3 regions of the Streptomyces sp. P1-3 genome follow, and region 1 is predicted to be linked to each of the others. Evidence: riboswitches for the same ligand, from Rfam matches in the RefSeq annotation. Region 1 holds a riboswitch; each other region holds the start of a gene.

Region 1 (7,200 bases):
CGGGACGCGATCCGCGCCGCGGAGGGCGCGGCGGAGGGTGCCGCGCGGGCGGGGGACGCTGCCGCGCGGGCCGGGGACGGCGCCGCGCGGGCCGGGGACGCCGCGGTCTGACCCCGCGGCTCCCGCCGACGGCCCGGGGGGCCGCGTCCCCCGCAGGCCCGGGGGACGCGCTCCCGGCTCAGCGCCGGTCTGCCCCCCCCCGGCTCAGCGCCGGTCTGCCCCCCCCGGCTCAGCGCTGGTCTGCCCCCCCGGCTCAGCGCCGGTCTGCTCCCGGCTCGCCGCCGGTCTGTCCCCGGCTCGCCGCCGGTCTGCGCCCGTCCCGTCCCCGGTCTGTCCCCGGCTCGCCGCCGGTCTGCGCCCGTCCCGTCCCCGGTCTGTCCCCGGCTCGCCGCCGGTCTGCGCCCGTCCCGTCCCCGGTCTGCCCCCGGCTCGCCGCCGGTCTGCGCCCGTCCCGTCCCCGGTCTGCCCCCGGCCCGTCCCGGTCTGCGCCCGTCCCGTCCCCGGTCTGCCCCCAGCTCGTCCCGGTCTACGCCCGTCCCCGTCCCCGGTCTGCCCCGGCCTACCCCCGGTCCACCTCCGGCCCGCCCATCCCCGGCCCGTACCCGGCGCACTCTCGCGCAAGGGCGCTAATAGGGGTATGAAGAACATATGGGCACATACAGCACTGTTCCGCTCGCGGCCCGAGACCACCTGGTCGGCATCGGCCCGCTCGTCGCGGGGATAGGCATCGTCATCGGCCTCATCCTGGCCGTGTGGCTGGGCATCAGGGTCAAGAACAAGGAGCTCCCGCCCTCTCAGGAGCCTCAGCCGCGCGCCGGCGCCTGGGAGACGGAGCAGGAGTACGAGAGCGGTCGGCTGACGTCGCCGGATCACGGGCCCGGGCATCAGGACTCGCATCCGACGGACGTGAAGACGCAGCGCCGCAAGCCGATGGAGGTCCCGCACGACGGTGTGCGGCACATGCCGTACGAGTTCGGCAACTTCGGCAGCCAGCCGTCGGACACCGACGAGCCGCCGCCGAAGTGGACATCGGGACGCAGCGGCTCGTGGGGCACCGGCTGACGGCCCGGCCGCGACGGCTGGGTGTCGCGACGACCGGCCGCCGCTGAGGGCCGGCCGGCGATGTGGGACGGCCCGGTGCGGCCTGGTGCGGCGAGAAACGGCGGCGATGTGGGACGGCCCGGTGCGGCGCGGTGCGACGGGAAGCGGCGCGGGTCCGCCGGTGGTGCGGGGCGGCCAACGGTGCGGGCCGGTCGGCGGTGCCGGATGCCCGTGACCGCCGAGTCCCTGATAGCCGCCGGGTCCCTTGCGGCAGACCGCGACCGCCGCGACCGCCGGGCCCCTCGCGGCCGGCCCCGATCCGCCGCGCACGGCCGCGCGATACGGTCGCGACGTGCCTGACCAGCTTTCCCCCGTGCCCGCTCCGCCGCCCCTGTTCACCTGGGAGTTCGCCACCGACCCCTACCCGGCGTACGCCTGGCTGCGCGACCACGCCCCCGTGCACCGGACCGCTCTGCCCAGCGGAGTCGAGGCCTGGCTGGTGACGCGGTACGCCGACGCGCGGCAGGCGCTCGCCGACTCCCGGCTGTCGAAGAACCCCGTTCACCACAGCGAGAACGCCCACGGCAAGGGGAAGGTCGGCATCCCGGGGGAGCGCAGCGCGGGCCTCATGACCCATCTGCTCAACATCGATCCGCCGGACCACACCCGGCTGCGGCGGCTGGTGTCGAAGGCGTTCACACCGCGCCGCGTGGCGGAGTTCGCCCCGCGGGTCCAGGACCTGACCGACCGGCTCATCGACGGCTTCGCGGCGCGCGGCGAGGCCGACCTCATCCACGAGTTCGCCTTCCCGCTGCCCATCTACGCGATCTGCGACATGCTGGGCGTACCACCCGAGGACCAGGACGACTTCCGCGACTGGGCGGGCATGATGATCCGCCACGGCGGGGGGCCGCGCGGCGGCGTCGCCCGGTCCGTGAAGAAGATGCGGACGTATCTGGCCGAACTGATCCACCGCAAGCGGGAGTCGCTGCGCGAGGACGGGGCCGACGACCTGATCTCCGGGCTCATCCGGGCCAGCGACCACGGCGAGCACCTCACCGAGAACGAGGCCGCGGCCATGGCCTTCATCCTGCTGTTCGCCGGCTTCGAGACCACGGTCAACCTCATCGGCAACGGCACCTACGCCCTGCTGCGCCACCCGGAGCAGCGGAAGCGCTTCCAGGCCGCGCTGGCCGACGGCGACGAGGCCCTGCTCGCCACCGCGGTCGAGGAGCTGCTCCGCTACGACGGCCCCGTGGAGATCGCCACTTGGCGGTTCGCCACCGAGCCGCTGGTCCTCGGCGGGCAGCGCATCGCCGAAGGCGACCCCGTCCTGGTCGTCCTGGCCGCCGCCGACCGCGACCCCGAGCGCTTCGAACGGCCCGACGTCCTGGACCTGGCGCGCGCCGACAACCAGCACCTCGGCTACGGCCACGGCATCCACTACTGCCTCGGCGCGCCGCTGGCCCGGCTGGAGGCGCGGACCGCTCTCGCCACCCTGTTGAGCCGCCTCCCCGACCTGGCGCTCGACGGCGATCCGTCCGATTTGCGCTGGCGCGGCGGACTCATTATGCGAGGGCTGCGCACGCTCCCCGTAACGTTCACCCCAGAAGGAAGTTGACGGGCGGTCAGCACCGTGATCGGGGCGTGACCTCCGCTACATCGGCTTGTGACTCGTTGGCGGTCGGATTATCTTTCAGCCTCAACTCAGCCGCCACACGAGAGGCAACCGCATGCGCTCCGGGACCGGTAGACACCGCCGCCCCCGTCAGGCTCCGGCAATCGTCGTCGCGGCGGGGGTGACCGGCGCGAGCATCGCGCTTCCGCTCCTGGGCGCCACCGGCGCACACGCCGCCGACACGGCCACGTGGGATCGGGTCGCCGAATGCGAGAGCGGGGGTACGTGGAGTGCCAACGCGGGCAACGGCTTCTACGGCGGCCTCCAGCTCACCCTCGACATGTGGAAGAGCTACGGCGGTACGTCCTACGCCCCGCGTCCCGATCTGGCCAGCCGCTCGCAGCAGATAGCCGTCGCCGAGACGATGCTGGCCGACCGCGGGCCGCAGGCCTGGCCCAGCTGCGCGCTGAACGCCGGGCTCAAGGACGGGGGCGAGGCTCCCGAGGTGAACCCCGGCAGCACCCAGCCGCCCACCACCGGGGCCGAGGAGCCGGACCGAGGTGACGCCGACTCGACGAAGCCCGCCGACGAGGACACGTCCACCCAGAAGCCCGACTCCGACTCTGACTCCGGCTCCGACGACACGTCGGACGCGGACCGCGACCGTACGGATGGCGACGCGGACGGCAAGGCGCCCGAGGACGGCAAGGCCGACACGGACGGCAAGACCGACGAGGGCAGGGCCGACGAAGACGGCAAGGCCGACGAGGGCAAGGGCGACAAGGCCGACGAGGACGGCAAGGGCTCCACGGACCGTACGGACCCGGAGCGGGACGCCGACCCGGCGCACACGCCGTCGGAGGACCCCGCGGACGGCCGTACGGACGACGGCGCGGACGGTCGTACGGACGACGGTGCGACCCCGACCCGTCCGGACGCCGACCCCGGGCGCGCACCGCAGCCCGGCACCGGCAAGCACCGCGGCGAACCGGACGACCGCGCCGGCGACGGCGCCGGCGACGGCGAGCGGCGCGGCGGACGGCATGCCTCGCGCGGCGACGGCGACCGCGGCGCGAACCCCTCGGGCGACGGCCGGGACCGTTACACGGTGCGCTCCGGTGACAGCCTGTCGGCCATCGCGGCCGAGCACGACGTCCCCGGCGGCTGGCCCGCGCTCTACAACGCCAACGAGAGCCTCGTGGGCGCTGACCCGGATCTCATCCTCCCAGGTCAGCGCCTTGTCCTGAACGGCGACGAACGCTAGTTCGGGCCATCTCGCCCGCCGTGATGAAAATGAGACATGAGTCTCTTCGCATTTTCGGGTGTGTCTGCCTTATCCCGCCTTAACAGGGTGGGTCTGACCTGCGGAGATGATGGTTCCCTGGGCGCAAACAGGGCTGAGTTTCCACGGATGTTGGGGTTTGAGCTCTCCCGGGGGCTGTGCTTACCGTCGTCATCGCTCGCCACCGCGGGCACCGCCGACCGACACGCCGAGTCCTGCCAACGGTCGGGGGGTTGTCGACGCGTAAGCGCCGAAGGCAGGAGCGGGGGACCCACGATTTTGCGCCGGTCCGCCGGCTAGGGGTGAAGCCGGGTGCGCGGCAGCGCATCCGGCCGGGCCACTCACACGCCCGAACCCGACAGCTCACCTCGCAGGCGTCGGTGAGGAAACGAACCAACCATGCTCAAGTCCAAGGGCAAGCATCGTCGTCCCTCCAAGGCCACCCGGATCGCCACGCTCGCCGGTGTCGCCGGCGCCGCCGTCGCGGTCCCGCTGCTCGGCGCCACCCACGCCTCGGCGGCGACCACCAACCAGTGGGACCAGGTCGCCCAGTGCGAGTCCGGCGGCAACTGGTCGATCAACACCGGCAACGGCTACTACGGCGGCCTGCAGTTCTCGGCATCGACCTGGGCCGCGTACGGCGGCACCGCGTTCGCCCCGACCGCCGACCAGGCCACCAAGGACCAGCAGATCCAGATAGCCGAGAAGGTCCTGGCCGGGCAGGGCAAGGGCGCCTGGCCGGTCTGCGGCAAGAACCTGACCAGCGGCGGCTACGAGGGCGGCTCCTCGGCCTCCACCCAGTCGCAGCAGCAGAGCAAGCCCAAGGCCCAGCCGAAGCCGCAGACCCCGGCCCAGCCGAAGGCGCAGCCCCAGCGGCAGGCCCCGCAGCAGACCGAGCGCCAGGCCCAGCCGGCGCCCACCACCCGCTCCACCGAGCGCGCCGTGCCCAAGGGCGACGGCGAGTACACGGTGAAGGCCGGCGACACCCTCTCCACGATCGCCGAGGCCCGGCACGTCGAGGGCGGCTGGCACAAGCTCTACGAGCTGAACGACGACGTCGTCGCCGACGCCGACCTGATCTACCCCGGCCAGCGCCTGCACCTGAGCTGACCCGGCCAGCGCCTGCACCTGAGCTGACCCGCTCTTTCTCCGGGGCTCCGCCCCAGGCCCGGACGGGCTGTCGAGACAGCCCGTCCGGGCACTCCGCGTCTTACAGGCCGGGCGTCGGGCGGGGGCAGCCCGCCGCTCCGGTTAGGCTCATGCTGCTAAGCCGCAGACCAACGAAGGAGAACCTCGTGCCGTCCATCGACGTCGTCGTAGCTCGCGAGATCCTCGACTCGCGAGGGAACCCCACGGTCGAGGTCGAGGTCGGCCTCGACGACGGCAGCACCGGCCGTGCTGCCGTGCCGTCCGGCGCCTCGACCGGCGCCTTCGAGGCCCTCGAGCTGCGTGACGGTGACAAGAACCGCTACGGCGGCAAGGGTGTGGAGAAGGCCGTCCTCGCCGTCATCGAGCAGATCGGCCCGGAGCTGGTCGGCTACGACGCCACCGAGCAGCGCCTGATCGACCAGGCGATGTTCGACCTGGACGCCACGCCGGACAAGTCCTCGCTCGGCGCCAACGCCATCCTGGGCGTCTCCCTCGCCGTCGCGCACGCCGCCTCCGAGGCGTCCGACCTCCCGCTCTTCCGGTACCTGGGCGGCCCCAACGCCCACCTGCTGCCGGTGCCGATGATGAACATCCTCAACGGCGGCTCGCACGCCGACTCCAACGTGGACATCCAGGAGTTCATGATCGCGCCGATCGGCGCGGAGTCCTTCTCCGAGGCCCTGCGCTGGGGCACCGAGGTGTACCACACCCTCAAGGCCGTCCTGAAGGCCAAGGGCCTGTCCACGGGCCTGGGAGACGAGGGCGGCTTCGCCCCGAACCTCGGTTCCAACCGCGAGGCCCTGGACCTGATCCTGGAGGCCATCAAGCAGGCCGGCTACACCCCCGGCCAGGACATCGCGCTCGCGCTGGACGTCGCCGCCTCCGAGTTCTACAAGGACGGCTCGTACAACTTCGAGGGCCAGTCCCGCACCGCCGCCGAGATGACCGAGTACTACGCCGAGCTCGTCGCCGCGTACCCGCTGGTCTCCATCGAGGACCCGCTGTTCGAGGACGACTGGGACGGCTGGAAGACCATCACCGCCAAGCTCGGCGACAAGGTCCAGCTCGTCGGCGACGACCTGTTCGTCACCAACCCGGAGCGTCTGGGCCGCGGCATCGACGAGGCCGCCGCCAACGCCCTGCTGGTCAAGGTCAACCAGATCGGCTCGCTGACCGAGACCCTGGACGCCGTCGAGCTGGCCCAGCGCAACGGCTTCAAGTGCATGATGTCCCACCGCTCCGGCGAGACCGAGGACGTCACCATCGCCGACCTGGCCGTCGCCACCAACTGCGGCCAGATCAAGACCGGCGCCCCGGCCCGCTCCGAGCGCGTCGCCAAGTACAACCAGCTGCTGCGCATCGAGGAGATCCTCGACGACGCCGCGGTGTACGCGGGCCGCTCCGCCTTCCCGCGCTTCAAGGGCTGAGAGCCCCCGAAGCCCGGCCGGGGCCGAACGCCCGGCTGAACGGCTGACCGCCCGTCGTCCGTACGTCCCCGTACCCGGTCCCGTACCGTGTGCGGGGACGTACGTACGCACACGGACGACGTACTACGGACGCAACACGGACGACGTACGGACGCACACGGACGAGGCAGTGGAGGCGGACATGGCCGGGGACCGGGACCGGTTCTCCACCGCGACCAGGCTCAAGAGCTTCGGCGAGCAGGCAGCGGCCCGCGTCTACCGCGCGCGCGTCCGCCGCAACCGCTTCACCGGCCGCGCGGCGATGCTGGCCCTGGTCGTCTGCTCCCTCGTCATCGCGCTGGCCTATCCGATGCGCCAGTACATCTCCCAGCGCTCGGAGATCGCCGACCAGCGGCGGCAGGCCCAGCAGGCGCGCGACGACGAGAAGCGGCTGCGCGAGGAGAAGGCGCGGTTGCAGGACCCCGCGTACATCGAACGGCTGGCGCGCGAGCGGCTGCACTACGTCCGGCCGGGGGAGACCGGCTACAGCGTCGCCGGCGACGCGCAGGACGCCGACCGCTCCGCCGACCACAGCGCGGCCGCTAATCGCCCGTGGTACCGCAACCTGTGGGACGGTGTGGACACGGCGGACGCGGCCGCCCGCCGCTGACCGGACTCCGCCGTCACAGCAGCCCGGGGCCCGC
Region 2 (7,200 bases), 550 kb from region 1:
CGAGGGTCACGCCGGTCATGATCCCCACCGGATGGAGCGTGTGCCAGACGGGGCCCTTCCCGGCTTCTCCGGCCCCGCGCCGCATGTGGCCGAATTCGTCACCGTACGAGCCCGCAGAGTGATGATTCTCGGCCAAGCGCCGCAGGAGGGGGCGAAGGAAGTGCGGTTCACGGCTTCGCCAAACACCGCACGCGGGGTGTGTCGACGCCGCTACGGTAAGTCGCGAGATGTCGCTTCGGGGGCGCGGCGAGTCGATGTCCGGGAGGAGTAGAGACATGGGACACGCAGAAGCCGGTGGGTCGCCCGCCGAGCATCTTGACGGGGTTCTGGCCCGCGCCCAGAACGCGTTCGAGCTCGACGACACGGAGCTCGCCCGGCTGCGTGACGCCCTGATGCACCAGACCGAACTGCGGTCGTGCCGGCAGTGCAACGAGCCGCAAGGGCCGGTGGGATACAGCACGTTCAGGCACGTCTTCCTGCTGCCGGACGGCAGCAGTGGGCTGCTGTGGGAGCTGGAGCACAACACCGCCCGGGACGGGAGCCTGCTGTACGAGCTGTACCTGGACGAGGAGGCCCTCACCGCTGCCGAGCGCCGTGTGCACGAGCTCACCGGCGGCGGCCGCTGGGAGGACGAGGACTGGGAGGAGTTCGAGAAGGGCCCGGTGTGGTTCCCCGAGCAACTGCTGCACTCCACGGTGCCGCTGGAGATGTCGCGCGCGTACGTGGCCGACAACTCCGCCGACCACGCGCGGCGCGTGCTGCGCCGTGCGGAGAACGCCGACCGGCCGGGCGAGGAGGTCGAGCAGCTGCTCACGACCGCGTTCGCGCACGACATCGCGCTCGCCCCGAAGCCGCGGCGCCGCTCGGGAGGACGGGACGCGACCTGGTGCCGCTTCTATGAGCACGCGTTCCTGCTGGCGTGCGGGGACGAGATCAGTCTGTGGGAGCTGGAGCACAACCTGACGAGCGACGGGCGGCTGGTGTGCGAGGTCTATCTCGACGAGGTCGCGGCGGAGCTGGCGGCGGACCGGCGGGCCCGGGCACTCGGCGTGGACCTGTGACGTGAAGGGCCCGGCCGCGGCCTGCCCGGACGGCGGCCACCAGGCCTGCCCCCGCCCGTCGTCTCCCCGGGCCTGAGTCCGCCCCCGTCCGGCCTGCCCTCGCCCGTCGTCCACCCGGGCCTGAGTCCGCCCGGCGCGTTGCCCCACATGGCCGACACCGAGTCGCCCGCCCGCACCGGAGCCGCGAGCCTTGTGGGGCGGTGGGACAGCGGACAACGGGAGTGGCCGGTGCGGGTGCGAGGGTCCAGGGCCGCCCGCATGGGCAGGACACCGGACGCGAGCGATGCCCGGAACCGTCGCTTCACCCGCTGGATTTCGGCCGTTCTGATCGTTGGTGGCGTCGCGTTCGACGTGATCACCCCGCGCGACTACACCGCCGCCCCCTTCCTCTCCGCCGCCCCGCTGATCGCCGCTCCCTTCAACACCCTGCGCACGACCGTCGCCACCGCCGTCGCGTCGTCCGGCGCGGCGCTCGTCCTGGCCGTGGTCCACGGGATGCGGGGCCAGACCGGGGCGATGGTCGAGTTCACCACCGTCCTCACCGTCGCCCTCCTCGCCCTTGTCACCAACCGGGTCGTACGGCGGGGCACCCAGCAGCTGGAGTCCGCCCGCGGGATCGCCGAGGCCGTGCAGCGGGCGGTGCTGCCCGCCCCTCCCGCCGCGCTCGGCGGGCTGCGCATCGCGGCGCGCTACGAGGCGGCGCAGGCCGACGCCCGGATCGGAGGCGACCTGTACGCCGTGCAGGACTCCCCCTACGGCGTACGGTTGATCGTCGGCGACGTCCGAGGCAAGGGCCTGGGCGCGGTGGAGGCGGTGGCCGTCGTCGTCGGGGCGTTCCGGGAGGCGGCGGAGCAGGAGCCGGCGCTGGAGGGGCTGGCCGCCCGGCTGGAACGGGCGTTGGACCGGGAGGGTGCGACGCGCGCGGGCATCGACCGGTTCGAGGGGTTCACCACGGCCGTACTGGGCGAGATCCCGCCGGCCGAGGGCACGGTCCGCCTGATCAGCCGCGGTCACCCCGCTCCGCTGCTGCTCCACGCTGACGGCACGGTGTACGAGGCCGAGCCCGCGACCCCGGCGCTGCCGCTGGGGATGGGCGAGTTGGGCGTATGGCCGGACCGGGTGGAGGCGGTGGACTTCCCCGAAGGCGCGACGCTGCTGCTCTTCACGGACGGCGTGACCGAGGCGCGCGACCGGCGGGGGCGGTTCTACGACCCGGTCGGGTGGCTGAGCGGCCGGGCCCACCGCGGCCCTGACGTCCTTCTGGACGCCCTTGTCGCGGATGTGGCGCGGCACACGGGCGGGGCGGGGGTGGACGACATGGCGCTGCTCGCGATCCAGCGCACGTCGGCGGCGCGGTGGCGTCCGGGCCACAGCCCGCGCCGGCGGCCCCGGGCGTGATGGGGGCCTCGGGTGTGATGGCGGCGCCTCGGGCGTGACGGGCCGTAGTCGAAGGTGACCCGCCCGGCATAACGATTGACACACGATCAGGCGTGTCAGGTTTGCGTGTACATGGAACACAGCGCCACCGCGCGGCAGGCAGGGCGGTAACTCGCCCAACACTGCCCACAAATGACCGTTTGGTGTGCGTCAAAGGTTCATGGATTCCGGGGAACGGCTTGGAATCATGTCGCCGGGTCTATTAACGTTCGATAACGCAGCGCGGTCGTCACAGCCGTCGCAGAGGCGGCACCGTGCGCCGTCGCCGAATCCCTACGCACCACCACTGCACCACCAGCAACACCAAGGGAACCGGGGAACCACCAACCTTGGGGTGAATCGGGCCGCACCTGGGCCCGTAGGAGACCTTCCTGCTCCGAACCCGTCAGCTAACCCGGTAGGCGAGAAGGAAGGAAAGGAGTGCGCCCCGGTGGCGTCCAACAGGTCTGCCCTTGACGAGGCACCGTACGGAATCTCCGGCGGAGCCGGGCCCTCCGGGACCGCCGTCTTCGCCCCCGGCGCCGCCGACGACGGCGAGCCGTGGGAGGAGTGGAACCCCACCGAGGAGTCCGTCGCCCCGGTCCGCGGCAGGCACCGGGTCGCCAAGCAGCGGGGCGGGACCATGGCGCGCAGCGGCGCCGTGCTCGGCGTCGGTGTCATCGCGGCGGTCGGCGCGGGCGGCATGGCGACCGCCAAGGACCGGCCGAATGCCCCGATATCCATGCCGGACCTGGCTCATGTCGCCGACGAGGTGCGGGACGCGCTCCCGGACACCGAGGACCTTCCCGGCATCGGACCGCTGATCTCCGGCGGCGACTCCTCCGGGACCGCCCCACAGGGCTCCTCCACTCCGCTCTCCCAGGCCGGGCTCACCCCCGAGGACCGGGCGAGCGGCACCACGGACGCGGGCGAGGCGCTCCGCGCCCGCATCATGCAGCAGGCGGAGCAGCAGCAGACGGCCGCCGACGAGGCCGAGTGGACGGCGGCGGCGCGGGCGGAGGCCGAGGCCGCTGCGAAGGCGGCTGCGGAGCAGAAGGCGAAGGACGTCGCGGAGCGGAAGGCCGCCGAGGAGGAGGCCAAGCGGAAGGCCGCCGAGGAAGCCGAGCGCAAGGCGGCGGAGGCCGCCCGCAAGGCCGAGGCCGAGCGCCGCGCGAAGCTGGCCGCGTCCTACGCCCTTCCCCTCTCCTCGTACACCCTGACCTCGACGTTCGGCGAGGCAGGCGACATGTGGTCGGCCGACCACACGGGCCAGGACTTCGCGGCCCCGACCGGCACCCCGGTCAAGGCGGTGCACGGCGGGACGATCACCGAGGCCGGCTGGGCGGGGTCGTACGGCTACCGCATCGTGCTCACGCTGGAGGACGGCACGGAGATCTGGTACTGCCATCTGTCCTCCATGGTCCGGACATCGGGCTCGGTGTCGACGGGTGACGTGATCGGACGCGTCGGTGCCACGGGCAATGTGACCGGACCGCATCTGCACCTGGAGGTACGACCGGGCGGCGGAGCGCCGATCGACCCGCTGGCCTGGCTGCGGGAGCACGGCCAGAACCCGTAACGGACGCCGCACGCCCGCGCCCCCCACCCATTGCTTCCCTCCTTCCCCCCCACGCCCTGATACGCCGGTGGCCCTGGTCTCTCTCCCCCCTTGACACCAGGGCCGCCGGTCTGTCCGGATCCGAAGCCTGCCGCAGCCGCTATTCGATCGCTTGAAGGTTGGTCAATGACGACGCCCCCGTACATGTACCGCACAGCGACCCCGGCCGACGACGCCGAACTCACGGCGCTGGACGACTCCTTCACCACGGACACCGTGTACGAGGTCACCGCGACCGCGACCGGCTTCTCGCTCCACCCGGCACCCGTCCGCCCGCCCCTGACGAAGCACTTCCCGGACGACGAGGACGACGAGGACGACGACCGGGTCGACCACACGGTGGTCGCGGTGGACGGCGACCGCATCTGCGCCTTCATCGCACTCGACTACGAGGACTGGAACCACCGACTGGTCATCCGCCAGGTCACCGTGGCCCCCACCCACCGAGGCCAGGGCATCGGCCGCCACCTGATGACCCGGGCCTTCGCCTACGGCCACGACCGCGGCGCCCGCACAGCCTGGCTGGAGGTCACCAACGTGAACGCCCCCGCGATCCGCGCCTACCAGCGGATCGGCTTCACCCTGTGCGGTCTGGACACGAGCCTGTACGACGGCACGCAGTCGGAGGGCGAGACCGCGCTCTTCATGAGCCGACGGCTCGTCAGTCCAGGGCGCTGAGCTTCTGCCACTCCTCGTACGACGGGTTCCAGTCGCCGTAGCCGTTGCCCGTGGGCACGGTCTGGCGGCTGGAGCCGGTTACCTCGACGATGTCGCCGCGGACCGCGCGGTCGTAGAACCACTTGCCGTCCTTGCTGGTCATACCGACACAGCCGTGGCTCTTGTTGACGTTACCGAAGATGCCCTTGCCCTCGTTCCAAGGTGCGGCGTGGGCGTAGGTGCCGGACGTGGTGAGGTGAACGGCCCAGGGGACGTCCTTGTTGTAGGGGTCGGATATGCCGACGGACTCGCTGGTCATGTTGACCATGGGGGCCTTGTCCAGGACGACCATCGTGCCGTTCCAGGTGGGGTACGCGGGGGAGCCGCCGGATATGGGAAGAGTGCTGATCTTCTTGCCGTCCTCGTAGACCGTCATCGTGTGCTTGCTGAGGTCGACCTTGGAGACACGCACCGTGCCGATGGTGAACGCGCTGGTGACATCGCGCCGGAGGTAGCGGCTGTCACCGGTGTGCACGCCGCTGAGCTGGGCGCGCAGGGTGACCTTGGTGCCCTTGGCCCAGTAGGTCTTGGGCCGCCAGTCGGCGCGTTCGACTCCGGTGAGGGGGTCGCGGACCCAGCCCCAGGAGCCTTCTGTTCTCGGGGTGGTGGTGACGGAGAGCCGCCGCTCGACGGCCGCCTTGTCCTTCACCGGGTGGTCGAAGGCCACGGACACGGGCTGGCCGGCGCCGACGACCTTGTTGTTGGTCGGGGTGACCGTGACGCCGTTGAAGAGCTGGGCGGGACGGACGCGGAAGGTGGAGCGGTGCGTGGTGCGCTCGCCCGCGGCGTTGGTCGCGGTGGCCCGGATGGTGTAACTCGCGCCCGGCGTCATGGTCCGGGTCGAGCGCCAGCTCTTTCGTCCCTCGCCCCAGGCACCGGTCACCGGCACGGCCTCGCCGTCGCCGGAGGTGACGTCGACCTTGGTGAGCGTGCCACCCGATGCGTCGACCTTGATCGTCTGGTCCGGGGCGAGCGGCCGGTCGTCGCTGCTCCGGGTCGCCGATATGCGGGCGGGCCCGGTGTCCTTGGCCTTGTCGCCGGCCGATGCCGACTGGCAGCCGACGAGCGCGGTCAGGGCGAGGGACGACGCCACGAGGAGTTGGAGGTGGCGTACGGGACGGAGGGATCGCACAGTGGGCCTCTTGAGGTGGTCGTGGGGTCGTCGGGTCAGCAACGGCGCTTCGCCTCTTCCGGGTTGCTCTCGTAGGGAGGAGGTGAAGAAGCGGCGGAAGGTTGGCTCCGCCACAGGGATACCGACATGCAGTAGGTCGCGACGCCGTCGGTGTACTCGGCGAAGCCTGGCGTACCCGCGGCCTGGACGACGGCGACACGGGTGCCGGAGCGCATCAGCACCACCTGCATGCCCTCCGGCGCGGATTCGGGGGTCCAGATGTATGTGGTGATCCGCGGCGCTTTCGCCGAGCCGGAGGGCTTGTCGTCCAGAGCGCCGACTCCCCTTGGGCTGCCGCAGCGCGTTCGGATCGTCTCCTCCAGCGCCGTGTACACCGTCACGGCGTCCCTCTCGTTCGCGTAGGCGTTGATCGTGTGCCGTGCCTTCTGGTCGTCCTTGCGGCCTTCGTAGGTGCGGGCGCGCTGCGACCGGGGCACGGGGGTGCGGTTGCCGTCCAGGCCCGTCAACCGGCAGTCCTTGTTGACGTCCAGGAGCGGTGCGTCGGTTCCGTCGGTGCTCCGGACCGACTTCCAGTGCGCGTACGCCGAGAACGGCATCGCAGCCGGCGGGAGCAGCGCGGCGGACGGGACCGCCGCGGTGGTCGCCGGGGTGTCGGCGGTGGTCGTCGGCGATGGCGCCGGACCCGCGGGCAGGGTCCGGCTCGCATCGTCGCCGGGCAGCAGCTGCCAGGAGCCGATTGTGAGCGCGGTCGCGGTGAACACCGCGGAGGCGGCGATCGTCACCCGCTTGCGGGCGCGGCGGCGGTGTCCCCTGGCCCGCGCGGCCTCCGGGCCCGCGAGCCTTATGGAGGGCTCGGTGGCACGCGCGATCTCGCGCAGACGCTCTTCCAGATCAACCATGGGTGGGCACCTCCTTTGGTGGGCGTGCGGCGAGTGTCGGGGCCGGGGCTTCGGCGTCGCGGAGATGGGGCCCGAGCGCCTTGCGGGCACGGCTGAGCCGGGTACGCACGGTGCCTTCCGAGACCCCGGTCTCCCGGGCGACCTGCTCGATGGGCAGATCGAGCAGGTGGTGCAGGACGACGACGGTGCGCTGGTCGGGCTTCAACCCACGCAGGGCATGCACCAGCGCCACCCGGTCGGGGGCCAGATCGGGCAGGTCGGCCGGTGGGCCGTGGCGCACGTGCGCGCGCATGCGGTTACGTGCCCGGCGCCACGAGCTGACGGCCAGACGGAGTGCGACCGTCCGGACCCATGGCG
Region 3 (7,200 bases), 2.2 Mb from region 1:
GGGTGGGGCCCGGTGCTGTTTCCAGCACCGGGCCCCACCCTTGGGTGTCCCGCTGACGGGACGGTCGCGGCGAGTCAGCTCATCGCGCGGGCTCCGTGACCCGCGCCTGGCCGGGAATGCTGCTGCCGGTCAGGGCCAGGAAGACGTCGTCGAGGTCGGGGGTGTGCACCGTGAGCGCCTCGGCCTCGACCGCGGCGTCCTCCAGCCGGTCGAGCACGGCGCGCAGCGCGGGGATGCTGCCGTCGCTGGGGATCTGGAGGGTGAGCGCCTCGTCGTCGCGCATGGGCTGGCCCAGGGCGCGGGCGGCGGCATCGAGGCGGTGCGCGTCGGTGAACTGGAGGCGGATGTGCCCGCCGGGGACGCGGCGCTTGAGCTCGTCGGCGGTGCCCTCGGCCACGATCTTCCCGCCGTCGAGGACGGCGATCCGGTCGGCGAGCACGTCGGCCTCCTCCAGGTACTGGGTGGTGAGGAAGATGGTGGTGCCGTCGTCGGTGACGAGGTCGCGGGTGATCTGCCACAGGTTGCGGCGGCTGCGCGGGTCGAGGCCGGTCGTCGGCTCGTCGAGGAAGATGATGCTCGGCTTGCCGACCAGGGTCATGGCGAGGTCGAGCTTGCGCCGCATGCCGCCGGAGAAGGTGGAGGCGGGCTTGTTGGCCGCCTTGGTCAGTTCGAAGCGCTCGAGCAGCTCGGCGGTGCGCCGCCTGCCCTCCTGGCGCGGCAGGTGGAGCAGGTCCGAGATCAGGAGCATGTTCTCCTCGGCGGTCAGCAGGCCGTCCACCGCGGCGAACTGCCCGGTGACGCCGATCTCGGCGCGCACCGCGTCCGGGTTCCGGTCCACAACGTGCCCCGCGACCTGTGCCTGACCGCCGTCCGCGGCGATGAGCGTGGACAGGATCTGCACGGTGGTGGTCTTCCCGGCCCCGTTGGGGCCGAGCAGCGAGAAGATGGTCGCCTCGGGCACCTCCAGGTCGACCCCGTCGAGTACGACCTTCTCGCCGTACGCCTTGCGCAGTCCGACGGCGCTGATCCCCTTGGTCTGTGCGGTCATGGTGCTGGTGGCGGTCATCGCGCCCCTCCTTTTCGTAACTGTTGCGAAGGTCGTTCTCTGGAAGTCATGAGCGGTACGCGCGGCGGATCACGATGTCGCCGAGTACGGTGCGGGCGCGCACCTCGACGGTCTCGGCGCACTCGCCCGGCCCGTCGGCGGCGCCGAGCGAGGTGTGCACCGAGCCCGCCCGGGAGTTGATGTCGAGCCAGGCGGCGGTGCCCGGGTGGATGCCGACCTCGAAGTCGCCGGCCTGGGTCTGGAGTTCGACGGTGCCCCGGATCACCTCGTGGATCCGGGTGCTGCCGTTGGCGGCCTTCGAGGAGACGGCGCCGTGGGCGCGGCCGACGAAGACGTTCCCGTTGGCCACCCGCAGCCGCAGTTCGCCGGCGACGTCGTCGATCCAGGCGTTCCCGTTGGAGCTCTTGATCTCCGCGGTGCCGACGATCTCCCCGATCCGCACCTCGCCGGAACCGGTGGTGACCTCGGCGTCGCCCGCGGCACGGCCCACGGTGATGTCCCCGTGCTGGGTGCGCAGCCGCACCGCGCCCGCCTCGTCGAGCACGATGTCACCGGCCGTGACCTTGAGGCTGCACTCGCCCAACGGCCCCTCGCAGGTGAAGTCGCCCCTGCCGGCGGTGCCGTCCAGCCGCGAGCCGCGCGGCAGCGCGATCTCCACGTGGACGGCGCCGGGGTCGCTGAGCGGTGTCGGCCCCTTCGGGGCCTTGACCAGCAGCCTGCCGCCCGCGTACTCGACCCGGGTCAGCTCCGCGGCCCGCGTGTCGGCCTTGCTGTCATCTGAGCCCGGGTACACCTCGACGACGGTCTCCGCGCGGTCCCCCGCCGTGATCCGGGCGGCGCCGACCTCGATATGGACCGTGGCGCTGATCGGTTCTGGGGTGTCAAACATGGGCACGGCTGCCTCATCCTCGTGGTTGGGCCGGGCGGAGACAGCCGGCGTACGGCGTGAGGTCCATGCCGCCATCATGGCACAGTCGTGGCGCCATGGCGAGCCATAGTGGCACCACGTGCGCCACGGCGACCAGGACCGGCCGAGCGGCGCGGCGACCGGCGACACGGCCGGCCACCGCGGGCCGGATCCCCAACCCGCAGCTCAAACCGGACTTTTAACACCTCATGCCGTTATAGCGGGCCGCCGTGGCCGAGGTCACAGGAATAGCGATGAACCGGTGACCACATCGTGGCGCCGCATAAGCATTGCGTCAGTTCGGTTACCCCATGCTTTTCCGTCACGCCATTGTGCAAGATCTCCATTTCGCTGCGAAAGAGATCCAAAGCGCAGCGTGACATAAATACCGAGTCAAATCGGAAATGGATCACCGGCGCATGTCACGCGGCTTGTGACCGCGAAATTCTTCCGCTTACGGTGGCCGCCGCTCCCGCAGCCATAGAGGCTCGGGAGACCCGAAGCCGGAGCGCCGAATCCTGCCGCCGGCCAAGGAGAAACGACGACGCATCACGGCAGGAGCGGGGGAACCAGGTAAGTGCCGAGTCGCGGACAACCCGCGAACCGGCTTGGGGTGAAGACGCGTTGCGGTGGCGGTGAATGCCGCCCGATGACGCGGCCGGGCAACTCCAGCCCGAACCCGACAGCTCACCTCGCAGGCGTAGGAGAGGAACACCCCTATGTCTGCTCGCGGACGTCACCGTCGCTATAACCCCGGCCGAATCGCCAAGGTCTCGCTCGCGCTCGCCGCGAGCGGTGCCGGTGTGGCCCTTCCCCTCGTCGGCGCCACGTCGGCCAACGCCGCCTCCGTAGAGACCTGGGACAAGGTCGCGGACTGCGAAAGCACCGGCAACTGGAGCATCAACACCGGTAACGGCTTCTTCGGCGGCCTGCAGTTCACGCAGTCCACCTGGGAGGCCTTCGGCGGCACCAAGTACGCGCCGCGCGCCGACCTGGCCACCAAGGACCAGCAGATCGCCATCGCCGAGAAGGTCCTCGCCGAGCAGGGCCCGGGCGCCTGGCCGGTGTGCTCCGCCAAGGCCGGGCTGGCCCAGGGCGGTCCCGCCCCGGCGATCTCCCCCGACGGTGCGAAGGCCGCCCCCGCGGCTGCCCCGAAGGCCGCGGCTCCGAAGGCCGAGGCGCCTAAGGCGGCGCCCAAGGCCGGCCCGAAGCACGCGAAGCCCGCCGCGCCGGCGCAGGACGAGACCTACACCGTCGTCAGCGGCGACACGCTGTACAAGATCGCCCAGACGCACGGCGTCGAGGGTGGCTGGCAGGCCGTCTACGAGGCCAACCGCGAGGTCGTCGGCGGCAACCCGAACCTCATCTTCCCGGGTCAGGACCTGTCCCTGACCGAGCAGGCCGCCGAGCCGCGCGCCCCGAAGCACGCCGCGCCGAAGCCGGCCGCCCCGAAGCCCACGGCCCCCAAGCCCGCCCCGGCGCACACCGAGGCCCCGGCCGCCACCGGCTGGACCGCCCCGGTCGACGCCGCGATGGGCACCCCGTACCACCAGGCCGGCAGCGCCTGGTCCAGCGGCTACCACACCGGCGTCGACTTCCCCGTCGGCACCGGAACCGGCATCAAGGCCGTCGGCTCCGGCACGGTCGTCTCCGCCGGCTGGGGTGGCGCCTACGGCAACCAGGTCGTCATCCGGCACGAGGACGGCAAGTACAGCCAGTACGCGCACCTGTCGTCCCTGTCCGTCACGGTCGGCGAGACCGTGAACGGCGGCGAGCAGATCGGCCTGTCCGGCACCACCGGCAACAGCAGCGGCCCGCACCTGCACTTCGAGATCCGCACCGCCGCCGGCTACGGCTCGGACGTCGACCCGATCGCCTACCTGCGCGCGCACGGCGTCAGCATCTGATCCTCCCGGCACCAGCCGACGTCGATCAGACAGCGCTCCCGCGTCGTCACAAGACCCACGCCCGAGGCTTCCGGCCCGCACTTCCCCCCTGCGGCGCCGGACGCCTCGGGCGTCGGACTTTCCCGGGTGGGACATCACTCCTGTGGGGGGCTCTCCTCGGGGAGGCCGTCCTCCGGGGGGCCCTCCTCGGGCAGGCTCTCCCACGCCTCGCCCTCGGCCCGTAGCTCGTAGCCTCCCGCTTCCGCGATCGACCGCGCGTGCGCCCGGCTGCGGAGCGCGACCTCATGGGTCTCGCTCTTGACCTCCGCGTGCACGCCCGCGGTGTCCGTGATCGCCTCGATCGAGTGCGTCTCGTAAACGACGCGCCCTGGCTCCACCGCGCTCCAGACCACGTACATGCTCGCTGTCATCGGGCTCACTCCCCGAAGAAGAGTCCCCTGAAGGTCCCCTGTCCTTCATGATCCCACCGATGGGGGGCGGCCTCCCGCCGTCTGCGCCATACGGGCGGATCCGGGTACCGGAACGTAGGCGTTCCGGTACCGACGGTGTCACCCGCGCTCCGCACGCCCCACCCGGCCCAGTACCCCCGCGCTGACCAGCGCCAGCACCGCCAGCGCTCCTCCGCACCACATCACGCTGGAGAGCGCGATCTGGTCGGCGGCCCGGCCGCCGAGCAGCGCGCCGAGTGAGATGGCCAGGTTGAAGACCGCGACGAACAGGGCCGAGGCCGCCTCGGGCGCCTCCGGTGCGGAGCGCAGCACCCAGTTCTGGGCGGTGACGGAGACGCCTCCGTACGCCAGACCCCACAGCACCAGCAGCACGACGGCCCCGGCGGTGGTCCGGCCCAGGAGCGGGACCAGCAGCTCGGCCGCGGCCAGCAACGCGCACAGGACCATCAGCGTCCGGCGCGGGTCGCGGTGGGCCACCGAACCGGCCAGGAAGTTCCCGGCGACGCCCGCCACTCCGTACACCAGCAGCAGCGTGCTGATCAGGCCCGCCCCGACGCCGGACACGTCCTCCAGCACCGGCCGCACGTACGTGTACGCGCCGAAGTGCGCCACCACCAGCAGCCCGGTGGTGACCAGCCCGGCCCGGAGGCGGGCGTTGCGGAACAGCGCGGACACCTCGCCGAGCCGGACCGGGCGGTCGGCGGGCAGCGGAGGCAGCAGGACGGCCATGGCGACCGTGACGGCCAGCGCCAGCGCGCAGACGCATCCGAACGCCGCCCGCCAGCCGGCCAGGTCGCCGATCAGCGTCCCGGCGGGCACCCCGAGCACCGAGGCGACGGCGACGCCGCTGAAGATCAGGGAGGTGGCGGCGCCCGCGGACCGCTCGGGCACCAGCCGGGCGGCCAGACCGCCCGCGATGGCCCATACGCCGCCGATGCTGACGCCGACCATGACCCGGGCGGCGAGCAGAACGGGGAAGGTCGGCGCGAGGGCCGACACCAGATTGGCGACGGCCAGCAGGCCCATCAGTCCGCACAGCACCAGCCGCCGGTCCAGTCGGCCGACGGCGACGGCCAGCAGCGGGGCGGCGACCGCGGCGACCAGGCCGGGGACGGTCAGGGCCAGCCCGACCGTGCCGTCGGAGGTCCCGAGGGTGGCGCCGATGGAGGTGAGCAGGCCGACCGGCAGCATCTCGGTGGTGACGACGGAGAAGATGCCGACGGCGACCGTGCCGACGGCGAGCCACGCCGTTCGGGACCGGCGTGACGCGTCGTCGGAACGCGACGCCGCGAGGGTGATTTCCGTAGCTTCGGACATGTCTCCAGCGAACAACCGTGCCTGTCCGGGAACAACGGCCAACCGCTCAGCCTTCTATGAGTGAGAGTCATCGATCTGTTTCACGCAGGCGCGGAGGGAGGGGAACTCAGGGGTGGCAGCCACCGACCGGAGCGGCGGCGGCCTGGAGACGCGCGAGCTGGAGTGCTTCCTCGCCCTCAGCGAGGAGTTGCACTTCGGGCGCGCCGCCGAGCGGCTGTACGTCACACAGAGCCGGGTGAGCCAGCTCCTTCGCTCGCTGGAGCGGCGGATCGGCGCCCGGCTGCTGGACCGCACCAGCCGCCGTGTCCGGCTGACCCCGCTCGGCGAGCGCTTCCTGGCCGAGTTGCGGCCCGCGTACGCCGCCCTGCGCGGCGCGGTGGACTCCGCGCGGGCGGCGGCCCGCGGCCTTGAGGAGCCGCTGCGCCTGGGCTTCCTGGGCACGGCGGACGAGTGCGTCATGGGGGTGATCGCCGACTTCCGCGACCGGCACCCGGGCTGCGAGGTGGAGACGGTCGAGATCCCGCTGGGCGACCCGTTCGGCGCGGTGCGCTCCGGCGCGGTGGACGCGGCCATCGTCCTGCTGCCGGTCGCCGAGCCGGACCTGATACCGGGTCCGGCCTTCTCACGGCAGCCGCAGACCCTGGCCGTCTCGGTGCGGCACCCGTTCGCGGCGCGGGCGTCGGTGTCCGTGGAGGAGCTGGCGGACTCCCGGCTGATCGGCCCGACGGCGCCCGCGCCGGACTACTGGCGGGAGGCCATGGCCCCCACCGTGACGCCGGGCGGGCGGCCGATCCCGCGCGGGCCTCAGGTGCGCACACTCCAGGAGGGGCTGACGTACGTCGCGGCGGACCGGGGCACGATGCTGTGCTGCGCCCCGACCGCGCTGCACCAGGGGCGCAGGGATGTCGCGTTCGTGCCGGTCACCGGCGCGCCGGACTCGGTCCTGGGCCTGGTGTGGCGGCGTTCCCACGAGACCGAGCGAATACGGACGTTCAGCCGGACGCTCGCGGACGCCGTTCGGCCGCGTCATACGGACGCCGATCCACCCGGTAGCGCGAACGCCGTAGGGCCGCGTGACGCGGACGCCACAGGGCCGCGTCATACGGACGCCGTGGCGCCCCATGGCGAGGTCAGCCTTCCACCGCGCCGCGAGGACGCCCTCCCATCACGCGGAGCGGACGGCGTTCCGCCGCATGGCGCGGGCAGCGTTCCGCCGGGTGGTCGCGGCGTGGGGGCGGGCGCGCGCGTCTGAGGCCCTCGCCGGAGCCGAGCCGCTACATTCCCCGCCATGACCGCCGCCGCAGCACCGACCACCACCGCTCCCCCGGTGCTGCTCCGGCCCCCCAAGCGCCGTGGCACGGAGCTCGCGCTCCTCGTCGGCGCCGTCCTGATCTGCGTCTTCGGCTATATGACCGTCGGCTTCGCCGTCCGCGGTGCCTTCCCGCCCGACGCGGCCCGGTACGGCTCCGGGCTCGGTGTGCTCGCGCTCGCCGCCCATCTCACCGTCCGGCTCCGCGCCCCGTACGCCGATCCGCTCCTCCTCCCCATCGCCTT

Evidence for each region. A riboswitch is a leader RNA that binds a small molecule or an ion and turns the genes downstream of it on or off. The one in region 1 is predicted to bind cyclic di-AMP.
Region 2: it holds a riboswitch for cyclic di-AMP, as region 1 does, so the genes downstream of both, ACQUSR_RS17785 (M23 family metallopeptidase) here and ACQUSR_RS20355 (transglycosylase family protein) in region 1, are expected to answer to the same signal.
Region 3: it holds a riboswitch for cyclic di-AMP, as region 1 does, so the genes downstream of both, ACQUSR_RS10100 (transglycosylase family protein) here and ACQUSR_RS20355 (transglycosylase family protein) in region 1, are expected to answer to the same signal.

Annotation. Positions count from the first base shown of each region.
Region 1 is NZ_CP192512.1:4,685,043-4,692,242, forward strand. It holds gene ACQUSR_RS20335 (nucleoside triphosphate pyrophosphohydrolase) at 1-111, shown strand, start outside; gene ACQUSR_RS20340 (DUF6479 family protein) at 649-1,062, shown strand; gene ACQUSR_RS20345 (cytochrome P450 family protein) at 1,394-2,662, shown strand; gene ACQUSR_RS20350 (transglycosylase family protein) at 2,775-3,923, shown strand; cyclic di-AMP (ydaO/yuaA leader) riboswitch at 4,180-4,333, shown strand; gene ACQUSR_RS20355 (transglycosylase family protein) at 4,341-5,051, shown strand; gene eno (phosphopyruvate hydratase) at 5,237-6,517, shown strand; gene ACQUSR_RS20365 (FtsB family cell division protein) at 6,699-7,166, shown strand.
Region 2 is NZ_CP192512.1:4,132,638-4,139,837, forward strand. It holds gene ACQUSR_RS17770 (ornithine cyclodeaminase family protein) at 1-10, opposite strand, end outside; gene ACQUSR_RS17775 (DUF6227 family protein) at 276-1,061, shown strand; gene ACQUSR_RS17780 (PP2C family protein-serine/threonine phosphatase) at 1,209-2,459, shown strand; cyclic di-AMP (ydaO/yuaA leader) riboswitch at 2,781-2,917, shown strand; gene ACQUSR_RS17785 (M23 family metallopeptidase) at 2,929-4,056, shown strand; gene ACQUSR_RS17790 (GNAT family N-acetyltransferase) at 4,222-4,773, shown strand; gene ACQUSR_RS17795 (Ig-like domain-containing protein) at 4,757-5,944, opposite strand; gene ACQUSR_RS17800 (hypothetical protein) at 5,980-6,843, opposite strand; gene ACQUSR_RS17805 (SigE family RNA polymerase sigma factor) at 6,836-7,200, opposite strand, start outside.
Region 3 is NZ_CP192512.1:2,478,055-2,485,254, forward strand. It holds gene ACQUSR_RS10090 (ATP-binding cassette domain-containing protein) at 80-1,066, opposite strand; gene ACQUSR_RS10095 (DUF4097 family beta strand repeat-containing protein) at 1,113-1,955, opposite strand; cyclic di-AMP (ydaO/yuaA leader) riboswitch at 2,506-2,687, shown strand; gene ACQUSR_RS10100 (transglycosylase family protein) at 2,693-3,880, shown strand; gene ACQUSR_RS10105 (hypothetical protein) at 4,015-4,290, opposite strand; gene ACQUSR_RS10110 (MFS transporter) at 4,429-5,646, opposite strand; gene ACQUSR_RS10115 (LysR family transcriptional regulator) at 5,759-6,898, shown strand; gene ACQUSR_RS10120 (FtsW/RodA/SpoVE family cell cycle protein) at 6,935-7,200, shown strand, end outside.